3 regions of the Lysinibacillus zambalensis genome follow, and region 2 is predicted to be linked to each of the others. Evidence: predicted binding sites of a transcription regulator. Region 2 holds the regulator's gene; each other region holds the start of a gene.
What was found. The regulator LexA, encoded in region 2, represses DNA repair genes until DNA is damaged. The targets are predictions, from matches to a motif close to CGAACATATGTTCG.
Positions count from the first base shown of each region.

Region 1: uvrB (excinuclease ABC subunit UvrB) is a predicted target of LexA. The motif match lies at 5,492-5,505, and genes of this name have one in related genera.
Region 3: ruvA (Holliday junction branch migration protein RuvA) is a predicted target of LexA. The motif match lies at 3,283-3,296, and genes of this name have one in related genera.

Region 1 is NZ_JBEGDG010000018.1:24,803-32,528, reverse strand. It holds gene ABNX05_RS19535 (competence protein ComK) at 1-468, shown strand, start outside; one part of gene prfB (peptide chain release factor 2) at 617-691, shown strand; one part of gene prfB (peptide chain release factor 2) at 693-1,721, shown strand; gene ABNX05_RS19525 (competence protein ComK) at 1,825-2,334, opposite strand; gene ABNX05_RS19520 (IDEAL domain-containing protein) at 2,559-2,801, shown strand; gene ABNX05_RS19515 (RNA polymerase sigma factor) at 3,446-4,039, shown strand; gene ABNX05_RS19510 (DUF4179 domain-containing protein) at 4,011-5,138, shown strand; gene uvrB (excinuclease ABC subunit UvrB) at 5,579-7,558, shown strand; gene uvrA (excinuclease ABC subunit UvrA) at 7,566-7,726, shown strand, end outside.
Region 2 is NZ_JBEGDG010000006.1:126,657-134,382, reverse strand. It holds gene pilM (type IV pilus biogenesis protein PilM) at 1-31, shown strand, start outside; gene ABNX05_RS10330 (PilN domain-containing protein) at 31-624, shown strand; gene ABNX05_RS10325 (potassium transporter) at 621-1,346, shown strand; gene ABNX05_RS10320 (prepilin peptidase) at 1,406-2,158, shown strand; gene ABNX05_RS10315 (gamma-glutamyl-gamma-aminobutyrate hydrolase family protein) at 2,247-2,969, shown strand; gene lexA (transcriptional repressor LexA) at 3,391-4,008, opposite strand; gene yneA (cell division suppressor protein YneA) at 4,172-4,489, shown strand; gene ABNX05_RS10300 (YneB family resolvase-like protein) at 4,486-5,151, shown strand; gene ABNX05_RS10295 (hypothetical protein) at 5,206-5,532, shown strand; gene ABNX05_RS10290 (DJ-1/PfpI family protein) at 5,631-6,170, opposite strand; gene ABNX05_RS10285 (GNAT family N-acetyltransferase) at 6,234-6,746, opposite strand; gene ABNX05_RS10280 (DUF3021 domain-containing protein) at 6,800-7,237, opposite strand; gene ABNX05_RS10275 (LytTR family DNA-binding domain-containing protein) at 7,243-7,695, opposite strand.
Region 3 is NZ_JBEGDG010000008.1:21,690-29,415, reverse strand. It holds gene tgt (tRNA guanosine(34) transglycosylase Tgt) at 1-481, opposite strand, end outside; gene queA (tRNA preQ1(34) S-adenosylmethionine ribosyltransferase-isomerase QueA) at 535-1,578, opposite strand; gene ruvB (Holliday junction branch migration DNA helicase RuvB) at 1,596-2,600, opposite strand; gene ruvA (Holliday junction branch migration protein RuvA) at 2,619-3,239, opposite strand; gene ABNX05_RS12190 (phosphotransferase) at 3,514-4,311, opposite strand; gene ABNX05_RS12185 (LysM peptidoglycan-binding domain-containing protein) at 4,382-5,377, opposite strand; gene ABNX05_RS12180 (transcription repressor NadR) at 5,520-6,053, shown strand; gene ABNX05_RS12175 (thiol-disulfide oxidoreductase DCC family protein) at 6,983-7,372, opposite strand; gene pheA (prephenate dehydratase) at 7,403-7,726, opposite strand, start outside.

The sequences.
Region 1 (7,726 bases), on a different contig from region 2:
GAAAGGGATAACGAATATATTTCAAAATTAGCGCCGACAAAATTAATGGATTATAATCTACGATATTTTGGTTCAAGTTTAAGAGGGGCTCTCGATGGATCGAGAATGATTCTAGGAAAGCTGAATAAAAATCCAATAGTTGTTCATGAACGAAGTAATATTGTATGGTTTCCGAGTAAGTCTTATATACGACCTGAATGTCAATGGTTTGCTGTCCATCATATCCTGGACTATCAAGCTATGGATAAAAAGAATACAAAAGTAATTTTTATGAACGGCTATGAAATTACTGTGGATCTAAGTTTCAGATCATTTGAATACAGAATTCAAAGAGCATATTTACTAAAATATAAACTGGAAAAACGAACGAAGCTACTAGTTCAATATGATCAAGGTAGAGTATTCCCGCGAATGACGAACAATGTTATCTTTGACGATGATAAAGATAGAAACAAAACTGTGTTGTAAAACAGTATGTTTTCCTTCGTAAAAACGTTATAATGAAGAGATACGGGGCTTGAAAGAAAATGAGCGAGAAGTATTTTAAAATCATTTCTTAACCTGATTTTTAAGCTTTTAAAACCAGCCCCATCAAAAACGTTCGGAGGATTTAACAATGATTGAATTAGCAGATGTACGTAACGCGTTAGACACTTCAGCCAAAAAATTGGCGGACTTTAGGGGGTCTCTTTGACTTAGAAAACAAAGAGGCACGCATGCAGGAATTAGATGAAATGATGCTTGAGCCAGGCTTTTGGGATGACCAGCAAGGTGCACAGGTAGTCATTAATGAGAGCAATGGCTTGAAGGCAATTGTTAATGAATATAAAGATTTAGTGGAAACACATGAGAACCTAGATATGACGCTAGAGCTATTGCAAGAAGAACCTGACGAAGAATTGCAAGAGGAGCTAGGCAATGAATTAGTAGAATTCCAGCAAAAAATGGGCGATTTTGAGCTGCAATTACTATTAAGTGGCCCTTATGATCAAAACAATGCGATTTTAGAGCTACACCCAGGAGCAGGTGGTACGGAATCTCAGGATTGGGGCTCAATGCTACTTCGTATGTACACACGCTGGGCTGAAAAACGTGGCTTTAAAGTGGAAACAGTTGATTATCTTCCTGGTGATGAAGCAGGTATTAAATCTGTAACATTGTCCATTAAGGGTCATAATGCTTACGGCTATTTACAAGCAGAAAAAGGTGTTCATCGTTTAGTACGTATTTCACCGTTTGACTCTTCGGGTCGTCGTCATACATCATTCGTTTCTTGCGATGTTATGCCTGAATTCGATGATAATATTGAAATTGATATTCGCACAGAGGATTTAAAAATTGATACGTATCGTGCAACAGGAGCAGGTGGTCAGCATATTAATACGACAGATTCAGCTGTTCGTATTACGCACACTCCTACTGGTACTGTCGTACAATGTCAGGCAGAACGTTCACAAATTAAAAACCGTGAAAAAGCTATGACGATGTTAAAAGGGAAGCTCTATCAATTAGAGATTGAAAAGCAGCAGGCACAGCTAGATGAAATCCGTGGTGAACAGAAGGAAATCGGCTGGGGTTCACAAATTCGTTCATACGTATTCCATCCTTACTCAATGGTGAAGGATCATCGTACAAATGAAGAAACAGGTAATGTAGGCGCGGTGATGGATGGCGATTTAGATCCATTCATTAATGCATACTTACGTTCAAAAATCGGGTAATGAAGACCCCTCAGAGCACAGTAAAATTGTGCTTTTGAGGGGTTTTTATTTTCATTCAGCAGAAAGCGTCAGCTACAATTACGCCAAGGCGAAATTGATTGCTTTAAAAAGGTGGGTGATTCGGGGTGTCCTGACTAATCTGCTTGCGTTCATTCATGTAATGCTTATATAACATCGATGCATTGACAAATTGCTTGCTAATCGATGCATATTGAATGGGTAATTCAATTTGTTTATCGTTTTTCAGTGTGACGATACAGCCCGTTTTACTTGGTACAATATTCGAAATGGCGTGAAGGCCAATCCAGATGTTGTGGACAGAGTTTGGCGAATAGATGGGTAGAAAAATACACGGGTAACCATAATCATAAGCAACAACGATTGGAAGCTTATGCTGATTACCGAAGAAGCGTTTAGCGGAATGCTTTGCTGCTTCATAGGTTGTTCCTAGCGAAATACAAGATTTTCGTAATATATGCATTGGCTTTCGTGTAACGATAAGTTCATTATGCTTATCAATTACCCGAGTGAAAATTTTAGAGTCGTACTGAACTGGTTGAAGTAAATAGGTGTTAAAAGAAAGTAAATATCCATTGACGTAGTTTGCTGACATCTATGTAAGCCTCCTTTTCTATTTCTTCTTGAAGTGTAAAACACAAAATTAAATTCAGAAAATATAGATAAACGAAGGAGGTTCGTGCTATTTCAAGCAATTGCTTAGAAAAATTGCTTAAAATAGCACGAGAATAATAGTAAATCGAAGTGATTTTCAGTTCGTAAACATTGCATTTTAATTTCAATTTTCTTATAATTTAGAAAAGGATCGAGGTGAGATCGTTGGATAAATATTATTCGTATACAGATTTTCTAAAAGCCGTTGGTCAGACAAAGAAAGTTGATGAGGCAGAGAAATTATTAAACGAGATTTATTTAGATTTATTTTTAAATCATATCCAGCGTAAGCATCGTGAAGAGCAGCTCATGGTTCTGATAGATAGAGCACTCGATGACAAAGATGAAAACGCATTTCATCTATACGCAAACGAACTAGTAGATTTACACCAAGAGACAACTGAATAATATGACGAGCCCGCTCTCTGTTATTGGAGGGTGGGATTTTTTTGTGGTTTTATTTGCAAGATTGATGAGTGAGTACCTTGAATTCGTTAGGAATGTAGAGTAAGGAGATATATGGTTTCCGACCCGGGCCTAGACCTTTTTGGTTAAAAGTGATTTTTAAAGGAACTTAACCAAGTCTCTTTTGTAGAAAATGATTTATGCAAGGATTTTATACACTTTATCAGGCGTATTGATTAGGAAAATATAGGTTTGTTATTGGCTAATAAAAGAATTTTTTTGTTGATATTTTGCTTATGTATGCCCATTTTAACTGATTGTAGCGTAGGGCTACTCGACTCCCGTGGGAAAGCGAGACAGACTAGACCCTGCACGGAGCGAATGTTTTTTCGTGCGAAAGCGAAGCGGCAGCGGCAAATGTTTTATCTGTGCGAAAGCGAAGCGTCAGCGACAAAGCGAGTAGCCGTAGCGGAAATCAGAGCCTTCAAATTAATTAGAGTGGAAAAAAAGGGGTAATCAACACGCTTGCCACGTTATAAGTGTCCTAAGTTTGTGTCGCTTTATAAAATTTTTCCCGATAAGTTTTTTTATAGTGTCACAAATCCCCAATAATTTCAGTTATATAGGTTAGAAAGGAGGGGAGATATTTGACTGTACTGAATAACTCCAAGGAAAAAGCCGATTTAGATATAAAATCTATCGTGGAACAAGTTCAAACAGGTGATATTCATGCCTATACAGAAATAATTCGTTGTTTTCAAAAGCCAATATATATTTACTGCTACTATCTTTTAGGAAACAAAGAAGAAGCTGAGGATGCTTCACAAGATATTTTTATAAAGGGTTTAGAGAATATTAGTAAGTTTTCTTATACTGTTTCTTTCTCAGCATGGCTTTATAAAATTGCGCATCATCACTGTATTGATTTAATAAAAAAGAAAAGTAAAGGCTATAAATTTTGGACAAGTTTTAAGAAAGAGCATGCGTACAAGTACACTCATGAACAAGAATTTCAATATGACGATATCATTCATGAGTTATTAGAACAGTTACATATGGACGAAAGAAGGATTCTGCTACTTCGATCGATAGAGGAATATAGCTTCGACGAAATCGCTGCTATTATGGAGCTTAAACCAACTACTGTTCGAAAAAAATATGAACGACTACGTAAAAAATTGGTGAAAAAGAATAAGTTAGGAGGGGACATTTATGAACACGCGTTCAAAACAGGAGGATAAAGAATTAGAGCAGTTAGAAAGATTTATTCGAGAAACACCTATAGAAGTTGATTTGGTTAATCGAACTATGAACAAATTCGAAAGCACTCGTTATACAAAGCAGCCAGAAAGTTCTAGAACCTCTAAGAAAATGCGTCAAAGAGTGGTGATGATTACAGCCTCTGCAGCAATGATTTTTAGTCTTATATTTATTACTAGCTTAGTTTCACCAACTTTGGCTGCCACGATCAAACAAGTTCCCGTGCTTTCATCTATTTTCAAACTTGCTGGTGATCTTGGTCTGCAAACTGCTGATGAAAAGGGACTTTCAACTAAACTTCATACAAGTGTTGCTCATGATGATTTTACATTAAGTGTATCGGAAGTAGTATATGATGGTACGCGTGTTTCAATAGGTATTGAACGCCCTCATATAAAAAATGAGAAAGAAACTTTACAGGATCGAATCAGTAATATCGAATTGTTCATTAATGATGCTCCTGTTAAATCCTTTGCTCCGGATAAATCTATTGGAATTGCTACGAAGCCAGGTAAAGATAATGATTCTGCTATTATTGAGTTTTCTGATCTGAGAAATCAAGGAGGAAGTCCTTTCCCAGAACAGTTCGATTTAACAGTATCGGCTACAATAGCTGGCATACAGGATCCTTTCAAATTTGATATTCCTGTGAAAAAAATCGAAAACTATCTGACTATACAACCTAATGTAAGTCGAGAATACAAAAATATTCATTTTAGTGTTGAAAAAGTCGAATTTACACCAATAACGACAGGATTAACTACACGAGTCGTTTTAACTGACAACTCAATTTTTACGCTACCATCACTCACGATGGGTGTAGATATTTTTGATGATCAAGGCCATAAACTTAAATTGATTGGCGGAGATGGGTGGAATGCTACAAATGGAAACATACATATTTCTGATCGTAGATTCCAACCATTTGAATCTATTCCCAAAACAATAACCCTTAAGCCGTATATATACCTTTTTGATGAAAACGAAATGGGGGCATTTCAAATGGATGAAAATGATGAGCCGAAGATTCAATATATTCCTGAGCTGGAGGTTACACTACCGATTAATTCACAAAAATAAAAAAGTAGAGAAAGTGGGGCAAACCTCATTTTCTCTACTTATTTTTATTTCATATTAGTTATCACTTTTTCAATTAAGCAGATCAGTTCCCTTCAATCTACCTGATTATTTTTCCACTTACTCGATCAAAACCCCTAGGCTCCGCTTATTTAACCCTTTAATAAACCTGAACCCGATGAGCAATTCATCACCAAACAATGAAATTCCTGCTTAGATCATGTATTTACATAACCTCATCTCGATTAGCTAACATTTGGAAAGGGTAATCTATTGATAGAGACGTTCTGATTAATTATTGTAGTACATACGTTCTGTTGAATTCATCTCAAATAGAGCAAATGAAAAAATATTTACAAACATTCGTTCGTTAAATGTTCGAATTTTTAATAGCGCTATGCTAAAATATATGTACAAATTGGAAGGAAAGGACGGGGACATGTGTGCAAACATTTGATTTACAAGCGCCATATACGCCTAGTGGAGATCAGCCACAGGCAATTGCGGAATTAGTGGAGGGTGTGCGTGCAGGTAAACGTCATCAAACGTTGCTTGGGGCAACAGGAACGGGAAAAACGTTTACAATCTCTAATGTCATTAAAGAAGTAAAAAAACCGACACTTATTATGGCACACAATAAAACACTAGCGGGTCAATTATATAGTGAGTTTAAAGAGTTCTTCCCTGATAATGCAGTTGAATACTTTGTCAGCTACTATGATTACTTTCAGCCAGAGGCCTATGTACCGCAGACGGATACTTATATCGAGAAAGATTCAAGCATAAATGATGAAATTGATAAGTTGCGTCACTCTGCGACATCTGCATTATTCGAGCGCGATGATGTCATTATTATTGCATCTGTGTCCTGTATTTATGGTCTAGGTTCTCCAGAAGAATATCGTGAACTGGTCGTATCAGTGCGTACGGGAATGGAAATTGAACGTAATCAGTTGCTTCGAAAATTGGTCGATGTACAGTATGAGCGTAATGATGTGAGTTTTACACGTGGGACGTTTCGGGTACGTGGTGATGTAGTGGAAATTTTCCCAGCATCCCGTGATGAACATTGTATCCGCGTGGAATTTTTCGGGGATGAGATTGATCGAATTCGCGAAGTGGATGCGTTAACTGGAGAAATACTAGCAGAGCGTGATCATGTTGCTATTTTCCCAGCGTCCCACTTCGTTACACGAGAAGAAAAAATGCTAAAAGCTATTGATAATATTGAAAAAGAGTTGGAGGAGCGTTTAGCCCTTTTGCGTGCAGAGGATAGATTATTGGAGGCGCAACGTTTAGAGCAACGCACTCGTTACGATTTAGAAATGATGCGTGAAATGGGCTTTTGCTCGGGTATTGAAAACTACTCGCGTCATTTAACATTGCGTGAAGCGGGGGCAACGCCATATACACTACTTGACTATTTCCCAGATGATTTTTTACTTGTTGTCGATGAAAGTCACGTTACTTTGCCACAAGTTCGAGGGATGTATAACGGTGACCAAGCACGTAAAGGTGTGCTTGTTGAGCATGGATTCCGTTTGCCATCAGCACTAGATAACCGCCCTTTACGTTTTGAAGAGTATGAGAAACATATACATCAAGCTATTTATGTATCGGCAACACCTGGTCCGTATGAGCTTGAGCATACGCCGGAAATGGTGCAGCAAATTATTCGTCCAACCGGGCTGCTTGATCCACAAATTGACGTACGTCCTATTGAAGGGCAAATTGATGATTTAATCGATCAGATTCAAGATCGTATTGCACGTAATGAACGAGTGCTCGTTACAACATTGACGAAAAAAATGTCAGAGGATTTATCAGCTTATTTGAAAGAGATGGGCTTAAAGGTGGAGTACTTGCATTCAGAGATTAAGACGCTAGAGCGAATTGAAATTATTCGCGAGCTACGAAAAGGTACTTATGATGTTCTAATCGGCATTAACTTATTGCGAGAAGGGCTGGATATTCCTGAAGTTTCGCTTGTGGCGATTTTAGATGCTGACAAGGAAGGATTTTTACGTTCAGAACGTTCATTAATTCAAACGATTGGACGTGCCGCGCGTAATGCTAATGGTCATGTCATTATGTATGCAGATAATATGACGGATTCGATGAAAAAGGCGATTGAGGAAACGAAGCGTCGTCGAGCATTGCAAATGGCGTATAACGAGGAGCATGGTATTACACCGAAAACGATTGTGAAGAAAATTCCTGATGTTATTCGTGCGACACAGGTGGCAGAGGAAGAAGAGACTTACGTAGCGAAGGCTACAAAAGGTAAGAAGCTGACGAAGGCGGAAAAAGAGCAGTTACTTGCTACGCTAGAAGTAGAAATGAAGGAAGCGGCAAAAGCACTCGATTTCGAACGTGCTGCTGAGCTGCGCGATACAATATTTGAATTGAAATTAGAAGGGTGAACGGCTTGTGAAAAATACTGAAATAGTCGTGCAAGGCGCACGAGCACATAATTTAAAAAATATTAATGTCACAATTCCACGCGATCAATTAGTCGTGCTAACAGGTTTATCGGGCTCAGGGAAATCATCATTAGCGTTCGATACGATTTATGCTGAGGGACAACGCCG
Region 2 (7,726 bases):
GATTGGACTTGCATTAAAGGAGGTTAACTGATGGTACCAGAAATAAACCTCTTACCAGATTTAGAAAAAAAGCATTCAACACCAGCTTTATTCTATATAGTATTTATAATTCTAATTGGTATGATAGTAGGATATATGATTTTCTTGTTTTTCCAAGCAAAAAGTGATCTTACAAAATTAAGTGCGCAGGAAATGGAGCTTTCATCCCAACACGAACAACTTCAAACTGAGCTAGATGTAAAGCGAAATGTGAACGAAGGCTCATTGGAACAATCTGTACAATTTGTGGAAAAAGTCTCGTATCCAGTGACCCCCTTAATGGATGAAACCCAAGTATTGTTACCCGAGCAAACGTATTTACGGGATTATGTATTTGGTGAAAAAAATGTTGAGGTTACGGCTGATTTTGAAACAATGTCAGCCATATCATCTTATTTAGAGAAGCTAACAGTAAGCCGCTATTTCAATGATATACAGGTTGATACTATTTCTAATTTTGATGTTGCTATTGGAAATCAAGAGGAAGAAAATACTAAGAACAAGTTTAAGGAAGTGCCACGTTATTCGGCAACGATTACATTAGGAATTGATTTTAAATTTCTCGCTGGAGGTAGAGAATCATGACTAGTAGTAAAAATTCAACGATTCTTATCTTAACAGCCTTCGTTGCAGCTATTTTATTTGCACTATATTACTATATAGTAACACCTAAATTAGAAGAAGTAGATGCGAAGGAAAGTTCAATTAACGCACTTCAACAAGAAATGTCTACTATTCAGAAGCAGATTGCTGTAATTGAAGAGAATGGCAAATCATCTAGTGGAAGTAATTTAACATTGCGTAAAAAAGTACCTCAAACTAGAGCTATTGAAGAGGTAATTCGAAATATTGAAGAGACTGAAGCGGTGACGGGAACACGGGTAGAAGCTGTGGATTTTAATAATTATGATTCACTTGTAATGGATTCTACTATGACAGATCCCAACTCGGCAAATTCTGAGGAACAGGTTGAACCAAAGCAATCTGCAAATGAAGCTGAGGAACAAGCTGTTGCTAAGAATGATGAAACACCTGAAGTGAAAGATAAAATACCAACTGCTACTCTCAATAAAGATTCCATACCAAAGGAATTAAAATTAGTAACATTTAATATTGATGTTGTCGCACTGGATAAAAATGCAATGGTTGAATTTATAAAAGAGATTGAAAAAATTAATCGTGTGATGAAAATTGATGCTATCGATTTCACAGCAACTGGAGAGGAAGCAAAGTTCCAGGAGGATGCAGATACAGCCTTAAAATCTACCATACAAGTAACGACGTTCTATTATGAAGGACAACAATAGATTGATTGGCGCGCATACTTCCAATGTATGGGCGTCTATTAGTATAGGAGGAAATAAAAATGGAGATTGCTTATACAATTACAGTTTTCATATTTGGGCTCTTTTTAGGCTCATTTTTTAATGTAGTTGGTTTACGCGTGCCTTTGAAGGAGTCCATTGTGCGTCCACCCTCTCATTGCACTTCTTGTAAGAGACAGTTGACGGCGCTTGATTTGGTACCTGTTTTGTCCTATGTATTTCTTGGGGGAAAATGCCGAAGCTGTGGGCAAAAAATTTCTTGGATTTATCCATTGATGGAACTTATAACAGGCATGTTATTTACATTTGCTTATTGGAAATTAGGCTTTAGTGCAGAATTTTTTGTAGCACTATTATTTATTTCATTATTAGTCATTATTGTCGTGTCGGATTTTGCTTATATGCTTATACCCGATAAAGTGCTATTATTCTTTTTACCATTGCTCGTTTTTGGACGCGTCATATCTCCTTTGTCTCCGTGGTGGGACAGTGTAGTTGGTGCTTTGGTAGGTTTTGGCATATTATATTGTATAGCTGTCCTATCAAGAGGTGGAATGGGTGGAGGCGATATTAAATTATTCTTTTTACTTGGTCTCGTACTCGGTACAATACATGCAATTCTTACACTATTTATAGCTGCTGTCATTGGCATGATTGTTGGAATAGTAGTGTTAAAAGTACGCGGACAGGGAAGAGAAACACCTATACCATTCGGACCTTCTATTGCTTTAGCTGCTATTATTATCTATTTCTATGGGGATGCGTTGATGAATTGGTATCTTGGGTTTTGGTAATTAATCAGTGGAGGAGTCCTTCGATGATTAATAGTCTTCAAGCTTTTATAGGTAGTTAATGCTAGATATAGATCATGGAGGGGATAAGATGAAACCAATTATCGGAATAACAGCCTTTGCGGAGGATGATTTGTCCTCAAGATTAAATGCTGCTTATAGCAAAAGTATAATTGAAGCTGGGGGTGTACCTCTTATAATTCCGATTGGAGTTGAAGAGGATGTAGCACAAATTTTATCGTTGACGGACGGATTATTACTATCGGGCGGATATGATGTACATCCATTTCTTTTTGGTGCAGAACCTACACCAAAGTTAGGGAAGATTCATCCGGAAAGGGATTCAGTAGAACTTTCATTGATTGAAGCCGCCTCTATTCGGAAAATGCCGATTTTCGGGATTTGTCGAGGGATTCAAATGCTGAATGTTGCATTTGGAGGCACACTCTATCAGGACATTGATAGTGAATATCATAGTAAAAAATTAATAAAGCATACGCAACAAGCGGCACGGGGCGTTGCTACACATCATGTTCATCTAACACCGGATACATTATTAACAACAATTATCGAGGAAGAAAAAATAGCGGTAAATTCATTTCATCATCAGGCAATAAACGCAGCAGCAGAAAAATTGAAAGTGGCAGCCAAATCAAGTGATGGTATCGTTGAAGCCGTCGTACACGAAGATTTACCATTTTGTCTAGCAGTACAATGGCATCCTGAAGAGCTAGCCATTGTAGGTGATGAAGCATCAAAAAAATTATTCTATGCATTTGTAAAGGCGAGTTTGAAATTCAAGGTAGAGGCATAAAACTTTATAAGCATTACGGAATAGAATTTTGTATAAATGGCAAGATAACCTTGGTAATAAACATGAAAAATAGATGTATGCCATAAAAGCGGCTCATCGGACGCCCTTAGGAAGCTCTGCGCGAAAGCGAAGCGGCAGCGGCAAATGTTTTAACTGTGCGAAAGCGAAGCGGCAGCAACAAATGTTTTAACTGTGCGAAAGCGAAGAGGCAGCAACAAAGCGCCCGGCCGGAACGAAAATCACCCCCACGTTATGGGGATGAGCTTTTTTAAATTAACTAAAGACATTGCTAGAGGGAAGAATCCATTATACAGTGGGTTCTTTTTTAGTGTATAAAAAGGCACTCAAAAATAAGAAAAAGAGGTATATGCCCATTTGTGAACATAGAATCCTCTTTTTGTACGCTGCTATTGAGATACTTTTAATGAACACGACGATAAAGACCTACAACATGGCCCAAAATAGAAACTTGGTCTACGATAATTGGCTCCATTGTTGCGTTTTCAGGCTGTAAACGGAAATGACTTTTTTCCTTAAAGAAACGCTTTACAGTTGCTTCATTCTCTTCAGTCATTGCAACTACAATATCACCATTATCAGCTGTAGATTTTTGTTTAACAATAACTAAATCTCCGTCTAAAATGCCAGCTTCGATCATTGATTCACCCATAATTTCTAGCATAAATAACTGATCTTCACTTGTACCATAAATATCCGGTAGCGGGAAATATTCATCGATATTTTCAACAGCAGTTATCGGAGAACCTGCAGTAACTTTCCCAACAAGTGGGACATGTATAACATGTTGCTTTTGAATAGAATCCTCTGGCTCTAGAATTTCAATGGCACGTGGTTTAGTTGGGTCGCGTCGGATTAAGCCTTTTTGCTCCAAACGAGCTAAATGTCCATGAACTGTAGAGCTTGAAGCAAGTCCAACTGCTTCACCAATCTCACGTACAGATGGTGGATACCCCTTTGTGCGTACCTCTTCTTTAATGAAATCTAATATGGCCTCTTGTCTTTTCGAAACTTTTTTCATGATTGCTCACCTCTTTTTTCTAGTCATTCTACTTATTAGTAGTATAGCAGAATGCGAACACTTAAGCAAACATAGGTTCGAAAAGTGTTTGACAAAAACGTTTGTTCGCATTATTATAAGAACATATATTCCGAACAAACATTCTTGAAAAGGGGTTATACACATGAACTGGTTTAAAAAAAATCCACATATTACAACTTTATTAGGAGCTTGTCTACTATTTACAGCATATCTTTTTATAACAGATCCAGGGGATGTCACATACGCAGAAATTGAAGTCGAACATGGTGATAGTTTATGGTCGTTAGCCGAACAATACCGTGGTAAAATGAAATCGGATGAATGGATTAAGCTTGTTAAGGCAGAAAATGAATTATCGAACGTACGAATTATTGCAGGTAATTCTCTAGTGATTCCAGTAGTGGGTGACGACCAACCCAATTCTATAAATTCAATTGAAATTGCGAGAAATGTAAAATGATAACAAAACAACAATCGGCTGTTGTCTATTGCCGTGTGAGTACAGAAAAAGAGACACAAAGCTCCTCATTAGAGCGACAGGAGGAGGAGTTAGTACGCTATGCTAGAGAACAGGGCTACGAAGTGAAACTTGTTTTTAAGGATAAGCATAGTGGCTATGATGTGGAACGAGAAGGATTACTAGAAATGCTCGATTTCATAAAAGAAAAAGAAGTAACAGCATTATTTGTGCAGGATGAAACACGTTTAGGACGTGGAAATGCTCGAATGGCCGTTTTGCATTTATTGCAGAAAACTGAAACTAATGTTTTCTCTATGCGAGACGAGGGACCTGTACAATTAAATGAAATGGATACGATGCTCCTAGAAATTTTAGCAATTGTAGAGGAGTACCAGCGTAGAATCCATAATGCTAAAATACGTCGTGGCATGCGTCGGGCAGTTGAAAATGGCTACCGCCCTGAAAATAATTTATCTAACCGAGGAAACCCAAACGGCCAGGAACGTAAAGATGTCCCTATAGAAGAGATCGTTAAACTCCGCAATCGAGGCTTCACATTTGAGGAAATAGCTATGACTCTTAGGGGGCTAGGCTTTGACGTAAGCAAAGCCACTGTCCATAGGAGATATCGGGAACATTTAGAGGGTAACGAAATAAAGTAACGTTTTAATCAGTGGGAGTTTTCCTACTGATTTTTTTCTTTTTAAAGGCTTTATATGAAGGTGAAGGAACGAGTAGTGACGGATAGAGCAGTGAAAAACGTGGATAGAAACGTCAAAGTGACGGATAGAACAGCGAAAAATGTGGATAGAAACGTCAAAGTGACGGATAGAGCAGTGAAAAACGTGGATAGAAACGTCAAAGTGACGGATAGAACAGCGAAAAACGTGGATAGAAACGGCAAAGTGACGGATAGAACAGCGAAAAACGTGGATAGAAACGGCAAAGTGACTGATAGAACAGCGAAAAACGTGGATAGAAACGCCAAAATGACTGATAGAACAGCGAAAGAATGTCCAACAGATTGGACATTTTGGAAATAAAATAAGAGAAGTAGCCATTTCTACCTCTCTTGCTCAATATTCTCTAGAAACTTGCCATCTTTTATTGTAGTAATCTTTCATATCATTTAGAGCTTTTTTTATTCTTTGTACCAATCTTCATCAAACGAGAGATGTAGGGCTTTCCCCACAGTAATCCCAAATTGTATAAATCCTCTACCTCTTGCAGTTATGATGTTTCCATCTTGGACAACTAGGTCTTCAGAGAAATGATTAAGATCGAAGAAGTCTAATTTTCTTATAACTTCTAGCGGCAATCCAACAGTATACTTTCTGTTTTTTAATACTCCGGCTTTCGCTAAAAGAGATGGAGAACTAGAGATACTTGCAATTGTTGCTCCTTTGGCATGCGCATTACCAATAAAATCAATTAATTTTTGCTCATTTATTAGTAAAGCTATATCCATACAGCCTGGTAGCAATAAGCTATCGATTTCGTCAAGATTAACTTCACTTATTTGTGTATCGGCTATACAAGATAACCCAGATTCCCCTTTAATTTTTTCAGTGTTTAACCCAACAGTTACAATGGGTTTATCTCCTTGCATTAATATAGATAATGCTACACTCAATTCATATTCACTAAATTGGGGATACAATAATACAGCTGTCTTTTTCATATAATTCTCCCATCTATTTTAATACGACGATGTAGATCTTGAAATAGCCGAAGTGAAAATATCTTATATCCATTCCTCATCTAAGACAGCATAATAGTATTCATCCCACCACTCATCTCCATGTGGAATACATTTTTTAAAATAACCTTCGCGTCTCATGCCAATTTTCTCCATCACTTTATAGGATGGGATATTTTCCGGCTGGCAAGTTGCAATAATTCTATGCAGTTTCATTTCTTTAAATCCATAGTCCAGTACAACTTTTGCAGCTTCTGAGGCGTATCCATTGTTGTAATAGCTCGGATTCAATACCCAGCCAATTTCATACGTATGATCACCAAAGTATTGATGGAAAACAATATGGCCAATAACAAAATTTTCACTTAGTAAAATAATAGGGAAGTGTTTTGCTTTTTCACCGCTATTTTCTGAAACAAACTTTTTTGCTTGCTCCTCATTAAAAACGCCCTCTGGAATATACTTCATCACAGTTGGATTTGAAGTATATTCATAGACAGCTTGCCAATCTTGAACTTCGAACTCTCTTATTAATAGTCTGTTCGTTTTGATAAACATTTCATTTTCCCCCTTGTATTGAAATTTCACATTAGTTTTCTCTTAATAAAAAATTATAGGATATTATTTTTATTTATTAGCTCATCAATCTTTTTATTCATTTTTTTCACTTCAGATTGGTTATATAAATAAAATAACAGCCAAATAAGAGTAAAGAGCAAAACACTAAAAAATAGCATTAACAAAGTTATTGCTAGAGATGATGTTGGAAGCCATTTTAAAGATAGCGCAACAACAATAAAAGTACCTATAGAAATTGCAAAATGGATAGCTGTTTGTAGTAAAAACGTTAAACGTTCTACTTGGTAAATAAGGGATGGTAATACACAAGCTAGTCCCACAATAATTGAACCTAGAGCCTGATGTGTAAAATCAGCCGTAATAGCTTCTAAAAAAATCTCTCCAAAAATCCAAGAACCAAAAAGATTAATCAAAACAAAAACTGTACACCCCATACTTACACCAAATGCTACATTTTTAAAAAAATGCATATAACTTAAACCCCCAAACGCTTTTTAAATTGCTTTCGATAATTACGAGAAATAATTTCTTTGATTCCTAGAACTAGCTCAATCTCCAATGTTCCATTAAATGAAGCTTCGATATTTTTAACTTTTGCTAGATTTATAATTGCAGATTTAGAAATCCGAATGAAATTATTCCCTAATTGTCGCTCTAATTCATATAAAGGTTTATTTAAAATGAGACGATTATCAGCTTCATCATATAAAGCTAATTCTCTTCCTTCCGTTCGAATAACAATTATTGAATTTGGATCAATGATATATGTTTTATTATTTGCTATCCCTGTTAAAATTTGTTCTTCTTGCTCTTGTTGCAATAAAGAAATAGCAGCTTGTATCGTAGGCGTAAGTTTTGCTGTACAAATTGTTACATGCGGCTCTTCATACTCGGAATCTATTTTTACCTCTATTTTCAGCTTGATCACCTCTTGAAAAAAATTATAGCATATCCATCAT
Region 3 (7,726 bases), on a different contig from region 2:
AGTCATACGTCGCAGGGAAAGGTGGACATTCATCAAAAGCCATCATAATATCCGAACCTAAATCATTTTGAATTTCCATCGCCTTTTCTGGACTTAAAAACAATTTGTCCCCATTTAAATGATTACGGAAATGAACCCCTTCTTCTTCGATTTTACGGAATTGACTTAGTGAGAACACTTGGAAACCACCTGAATCTGTTAAAATCGGGCGATCCCAGTTCATAAATTTATGCAAGCCCCCTGCTTCCTTAACAATATCATTACCAGGTCGTAGCCATAAATGATACGTATTTGACAGAATAATGCCTGCATTCATTTCCTTTAATTCCTCAGGTGACATTGTTTTAACAGTTGCTTGTGTCCCAACAGGCATAAATGCTGGCGTTTCGAAAGAGCCATGCGGTGTATGCACGATCCCAAGGCGTGCTCCAGTTTGTTTACAAGTATGAAGTAGCTCATAACGAATTGCTGGTTGTGTCATATTATAAAAATTCCTCTCTTATCTAAAGTAAAAACAGTACTCCGATTTTTTCTTTATTCGCCTTTTGGACGAATAAACATAGCATCTCCAAAGCTAAAGAAACGATATTTTTCTTCTACAGCTTGTTGATATGCACTTAAAATTGTTTCTTTTGTTGCAAGCGTACTAACAAGCATAACAAGGGTAGACTTTGGTAAATGGAAGTTTGTAATTAAACCATCCACAACAGTAAATTCATATCCCGGATAAATGAAAATAGACGTCCAACCTTGTTCTGCCCGTACTTCGCCTCCATATTTAGAGCCGATCGTTTCTAAAGTACGTGTAGAGGTTGTACCAACTGCAATCACTTTACCACCATTACTCTTAACTCGGTTAATGATAGATGCGGTTTCTTCCGTTACACTATAAAATTCAGAATGCATTTCGTGATTTTCAATTGACTCTACACTTACAGGACGGAAAGTTCCAAGTCCCACATGTAAAGTGATAAAAACAACTTCGACCCCTTTTGCTTTCACCTGCTCTAGTAATTCTTCTGTAAAATGCAGGCCTGCTGTTGGTGCTGCTGCTGAACCTCGCTCTTTTGCATAAACAGTTTGGTAGCGATCCTTGTCCTCTAACTTTTCGCGAATATATGGAGGTAGTGGCATCTCACCAAGTTGCTCTAAAATTTCATAAAAAATGCCGTTATATTTAAACTCAAATGTACGTCCACCATGATCAAGCTCTCCTGTACAAGTAGCTGTCAGTAAGCCATCTCCAAATGTTACAACTGTGCCAACTTTAACACGCTTAGCTGGTTTAACAAGTGTTTCCCATTCATCCGTACCCGCCATTTGCTTTAACAGCAGTACCTCTATATGAGCACCTGTTTCCTCTTTTACACCCATTAAACGTGCTGGTAAGACTCTTGTATCATTTAACACAAGACAGTCTCCAGTTTGTAGCTCATCTAAAATATGAGCAAAATGGTGGTGCTCTACATTTGTTGAGCCTGGCGTCACTACCATTAATCGACTAGCTGTACGGTCCAAAAGTGGGGTTTGTGCAATAAGCTCTTCTGGCAATTCAAAATCAAAATCTTCTACACGCATGAAAATACTTCCTTCTTCTAGGTTTGTTGGGGATATTCATATCCAAAATGTTCGTAGGCTAAATGTGTTGCCACACGTCCACGCGGCGTCCGTTGTATAAAGCCGATTTGCATCAAATATGGCTCGTACACATCCTCAATCGTAACGCGTTCTTCACCAATAGATGCTGCCAACGTATCCAAGCCTACTGGGCCACCTCGGAAGCGCTCAATCATATTGGTCACAAGTTTATGGTCAATATGGTCAAGCCCTCTAGGATCGACTTGTAATAGCTCAAGCGCTTGCTTAGCAAGTCCCTCCGTTATCATACCATCTCCAAGCACCTGTGCATAATCTCGTACTCGTTTTAGCAGACGGTTAGCAATACGAGGTGTACCACGTGAGCGCGTTGCCATTTCAAGTGCTGCTATTTGTTCAATATCAACATCAAATAAATGCGCACTACGTACAACAATTTCTGCAAGTGAAGTATTATCATAATACTCCAATCTTAATAATACGCCAAAGCGATCCCTTAAAGGTGCTGATAGTGCACCTGCTCTTGTTGTTGCACCCACAAGTGTAAATGGCGGTAAATCAAGTCGTACAGAGCGCGCTTCAGGGCCTTTACCAACGACAATATCTAAACAAAAATCCTCCATAGCAGGATAAAGCACCTCTTCAATTGCACGAGGCAGGCGATGTATTTCATCAATAAATAGCACATCCCCTGGCTCCAGTGAGCTTAAAATAGCTGCTAAATCGCCAGGACGTTCGATTGCAGGGCCGCTAGTCATGCGCACATTGACATTCATTTCATTAGCAATGACAGCAGCTAATGTAGTTTTCCCAAGTCCGGGTGGTCCATATAACAGCACATGATCTAAACTTTCCTGACGAAGCTTTGCCGCTTCAATGAAAATTTGTAAATTCTCCTTTACCTTATGTTGACCAATATATTGTGCTAATCTTTGTGGGCGTAAAGATAATTCAAAATGTTCATCATAGCTACCTGCCTCACTAGCCATCATACGTTCAGACATGTACTTTCCCCCCTTTCACTATTTTAACTTTAATAGCAATTGTAAAGCTTGTTTCATAAATGCATCTGTTGTTTCAAGCTTGTCGTTATCTTCGAGCTGTGGACGTATTTTTTCTAGTTCTTTTTCAGAGTAACCTAGTGCCATTAAGGCAAGAATAGCTTCTTCAAGCTCATGTTTATATGGATTCACACCAAATAATGGTAGCTCATCTTCTGTACTTGGTAGTTCAATAGTATCTAACAATCCGCCAAGTTTACCTTTTAAATCTAGAATCATTTGACGTGCCGTCTTCTTACCCACACCAGGAAACTTTACTAAAAACGATTCATCCTCTCGTTCAATGGCACTGATAACCTGTTGTGGATTCCCAGTAGCTAAAATAGCAAGCGCACCCTTTGGTCCAATCCCTGACACTAAAATAAGTTTACGAAACAACTCTCGTTGGTCTAAATTCGGAAAGCCATATAACACTTGTGCGTCCTCGCGTACATGTAAATGTACATATATTTGTTGTTCGAGTGCTGATGTCCTGAACGCAAATGGATTAGGTGTATTCAACTGCCAGCCTATCCCTTGTTGTTCAAGGACGATATACTCAGGAGTTATACGCTTTATTTGTCCGTTTAAATAATCATACATTCTATAATCCCTCACAATCATCGTCTTCGATTATAGCATATTGCGAACGAATGCTCGACTATAACAAATGCGCTAAAGCGCTGGAGAGCTCGAAGCAAAAGTAAACGATCCACCACTTTTGCCCGAGGAATCGAAGCGACCTCGAGGATGTAGCGCTTTATCCTAGACGAAAACTATGCTCTTGGTTATACACAGTTAAAAATCTATAATTTCCTTATCATTAAGAAATAGTACAAGTAGTCGTTCACAGACAAAAATGACCGCCGAAAGACGGTCATTTCTTTATCATTTTATCAATATCGTACCACAGTTTTGGCCAATATGTGAGAGCTCGTTTTGTAAATGGCACTAAATAATCTAAAAATACCAGCTGCTGATCTAATGGTAAATCTACTGCAAAAAGCCATTCACGTAATAACTCATTTGGATATTTTAAACGATGAAGCTTTTTTTTATCTAATCGTTTCATCTCTGGTAGCTCTGCAAATATTTTACCAAGGTCATAATTTACAGCTGGCAGTACACGATGCAACCATAAAATATATTCATCATCCGCTTCTCCAAGGTGTGCCAGATCAAAATCGATTAAACGTAATTCGCCATCTGAGCACCATAAAAAATTATGATGTACGACATCTCCATGTAAAAGCGTTATTTCTTTTTCAGGTACATCTTCCTGCGCGATTAACTGTAATGATTTCTCACTATAATGTAAAATTTGATCGATTTCTTCTTTTGTTAAAAATGGCCGAAACTCTTTCCGTCTGCTTTTAAAACGCATAAAACGCATTTGCCATTTTAAAAGCTGTGAATAGGTGTGCAAGCCTGGCACACGTTGCCAAGCAATTTTTTTATGTGTATCATGTAACATATTTAATAACTTCAGTGATTCTTTCCGATCTGTTTTACGAGCAAAATTAGCACCATGACTTCCCTCTTGCCAATCTTGCACGATTAAATACTCGTCATCACTTTTCATTAAAGGCAAAATCAACGAGGGTTCTAGATATCCAAGCTGTCGATGAATAGCCCTTACCTTTTCTGCTATTTCTATCTGCTTTGCCCGTTTCACAAAATAATTATTGGATTGATATTTATACTTCCAAATATTCGGCTTTACTTCTTCAATGATATACGCTTTTTTACCATCGATAAGGCGTCATCCCGCCTGGGAAAAAGTGCGGTGACATCCACGGTCCTACTGACGAATATGGCATTGGGCAATGTGATGGACATGGCGGTGGGCATGGTGGCGGACATGGTGGTTGACAGAAACATGGGTCCATGTGCCAATTTGGCATCATGGCTGGCTGAGCATGACAACCACAAGGCTGTTCCATTTCCGGCATAGCTTCAAATTCTGGTTTCATAGGGAAGAATGGAGATGTACTAGATTCTAAGAAATCCCCTACCCCAGCAACTTTTTCGCATCCCATTCCACATGATGGTTGCTCTGGCATTGTATACGGCTCCATTGGCATTGGCATCTGCATCGGCATTGGCCAATACATATGATGATGCACTGGCTGATGACAGCTTGCACAATGTGGTACTGCTGGCATTTGTGGCATGATAAAAATCGGTTGCGGCATTGGCATTGGTGCTGGCGTCGGTTGGGCTACTGGTTGTGGTGGTGGTTGAATTTGTATTGGTGATACAGTCTGCTCTACACTTGGCATGACAACTTGTTGATTCCAGCTAAGCTCAACTGGCACTTGAGGCATCGGCATCGGCATCGGATAAGGAATTGGAATCATCTGTGGTTCAGGCATTGGTGGTGGTGGTGCAATAATTGGTGGTGGCATTGGTCGTTGTACTTCTTTTTCTTTAAAATGCTTTGTAGGTGACTCCTTATGCATATGTTCTTTGTGCATATGTTCCTTATGCCCCTCTTTATGTGATTCCCTATGCCCCCCCTCTCTATGTCCATCTCTATGCATTCCACGATCTGTTTCTCGATGATGTTCTCTATGTGGTTCTTTGTTTATTTTTTCAGGTAGGATAATTTCCATGCCCGGTACAATATAGTCTGGGTTAGCGAGATGGGCATTAAGCCGCTTCAAATCTTCAAATGAAACTCCGTACTCTTTCGCAATCTTCCACAACGTGTCTCCCTTTTGGACAATATGAATACGCAATTTTTTCCTCCCTTCCTCTCTTCGTATCATATGTTCAATGTTCCATTTGGATACAAAAAATTCACCCATGTTAGAAAGGCTTCATGGTACACTAGTTTTTAAGGAAAACTGCTTCCTTTATTACAAGCAGAGGTGATCTCTTATGAAAAAAATGTTAGGCGAAGAACGCCGACTGCAACTTCTAGCACAACTAAAAAACAGCACAGCACCTATCACAGGGACGGACCTAGCTAAATTCGCTAATGTTTCTAGACAAGTCATTGTCAATGATATGACATTATTAAAAGCTAGGAATGAGCCTATTATTGCTACTAGTCAAGGATATCTTTATATGCATCAGGAACAAATACAGCAGACCGTCGAACGGACAATTCCTTGCTTCCATACTGCAGAGAATGCAGAAGATGAACTAATAACAATAGTTGATTGCGGTGGTACAGTAAAAAATGTTATTGTTGAACATCCTATTTATGGAGAAATTACTGCATCCATTATGGTCTCTAACCGTCATGAGGTAAAAAAATTTATTCAACGTGTCAACGAAACACAAGCAAGTTATTTATCCGAACTAACAGATGGTACGCACCTTCATGTTATTTCCGCACCTTCTGTTGAAATTTTAGATTTAATTGAGCTTACTTTACAAAAAAAAGGCTATTTAGTTGTCGATCAATAAGTCAACAATTTTCCCTTCCATAATGTATAAAATCAAATAATCGATTCAAAGCTGCTAGCCTTCACAGAGACTAGCAGCTTTCTATTTAAATGAATTTATATGATTTACTATCAGGTGTATTAATTAACCATTTTTATACATTCTAATTAATTCGAAAGGCTGATTTCCGCTACGGGCTACTCGCTTTGTTGCTGAAGTTCTGCTTTCCCACAGATAAAACATTTGTCGCTGACGCTTCGCTTTCCCGCGGGAGTCGAGTAGCCCTACGCTACAATCAGTTAAAATGGGGGTATATTAGCAAAATAGCAACAAAAAAATCCTTATATATCGCTCAAATATAATCCTATTTTTTCTCTATCGACAACCTGATAATATTATTACTTATTTTTTTGAAGCTTATTTCATTAGTTACATAATCATATGGAAAATACTATTGCAATTTCAAAAAAAGAGCTATCCACATTAATTGGATAGCACATGTTGTTGAAAACTATATGTCAATGCATTTCAAAAATGAATGCTATAGTACTTAATCAAACGGAATAAACGTATAACAGTGACGCGACTGTAAGACTGCTGTTACTGTATTCTCGAATACGCTTTCGCACAATAAACTTTGCAGAAGTTTGTTGTATGTTTTAAGTGACATGCTAGAATATACATGCTATATGAAATGGTTGAGTGGAGACTGAGCGACTCCTTGGGGATTAGCGTCACAGATGAGACCCTGCAGCGTGCCTTGCGAGTGAAGCGGGTAGAGGAACGAAGGCTAAAAGCATCACGTCCTGTGATAACGCCTTCGTGACCAACATCCTGTTGCCCCGACGCCCCCAGGAAAGCGCTCAGTCGGAATGGAAATCAACCCCTCGTTTTGCAGAAGAGCCATACTTTATCTAGCTTTCATCCACATAAATTGGATAGCTTCATAGTTAAAGAAATCTTTTTCGTTGTGAAGGTGTTGGCAATAAACAACTTTCTTTTCGTCCAAAAAGACGATATCTATTTTTAGCAAATAGTCGGTACATTATATTTCGTATAAATGGTGGAATAAGAATGAAAACATAGCAGACAGGCCAAAAACTATTTAATCTCCTACAAATTTTAAGTGCTGCAGTAGATTCAAAATAGACCTTCCCATGCTCAATTAATATGACACTATCTATATTTTCTGGTATTTCGTATTGAGCACGTAACGCCTGCCCTGCATCACTCTGGATGGATGCAAATTGAAAATATGCTGCATGATCATATTTGATAATAAATTGCACACTGCTATCACAAAAATTGCATACTCCGTCAAATAAAATAATGCCGCCCATACAATTTCCTCCTAGCGAAGACAACATTGATTACTCGTCTGATGTTCGATAAGTAAAGTATGTACCAAGTGACTTCACTTTGCAACCAAGTGCAGCTAGTTCTTCCATAGCCCCACGCATCATAGGCTCCTTTTCATCTGCTAAAACATCAATCATAAAGAAATAATCGCCTAAGCCCGTTTTTAATGGGCGTGATTCGATTTTACTTAAATTTAGTTGTCGCCATGCGAAAACTGATAATACTTGATGTAACGCCCCTGAACGATCTATTGGTAATGTAATCATGAACGTTGTCTTTGCCTGTCCATCTGATAATTCTTGGGGTAATCGTTTATTTTGCTTAGATAATACGAA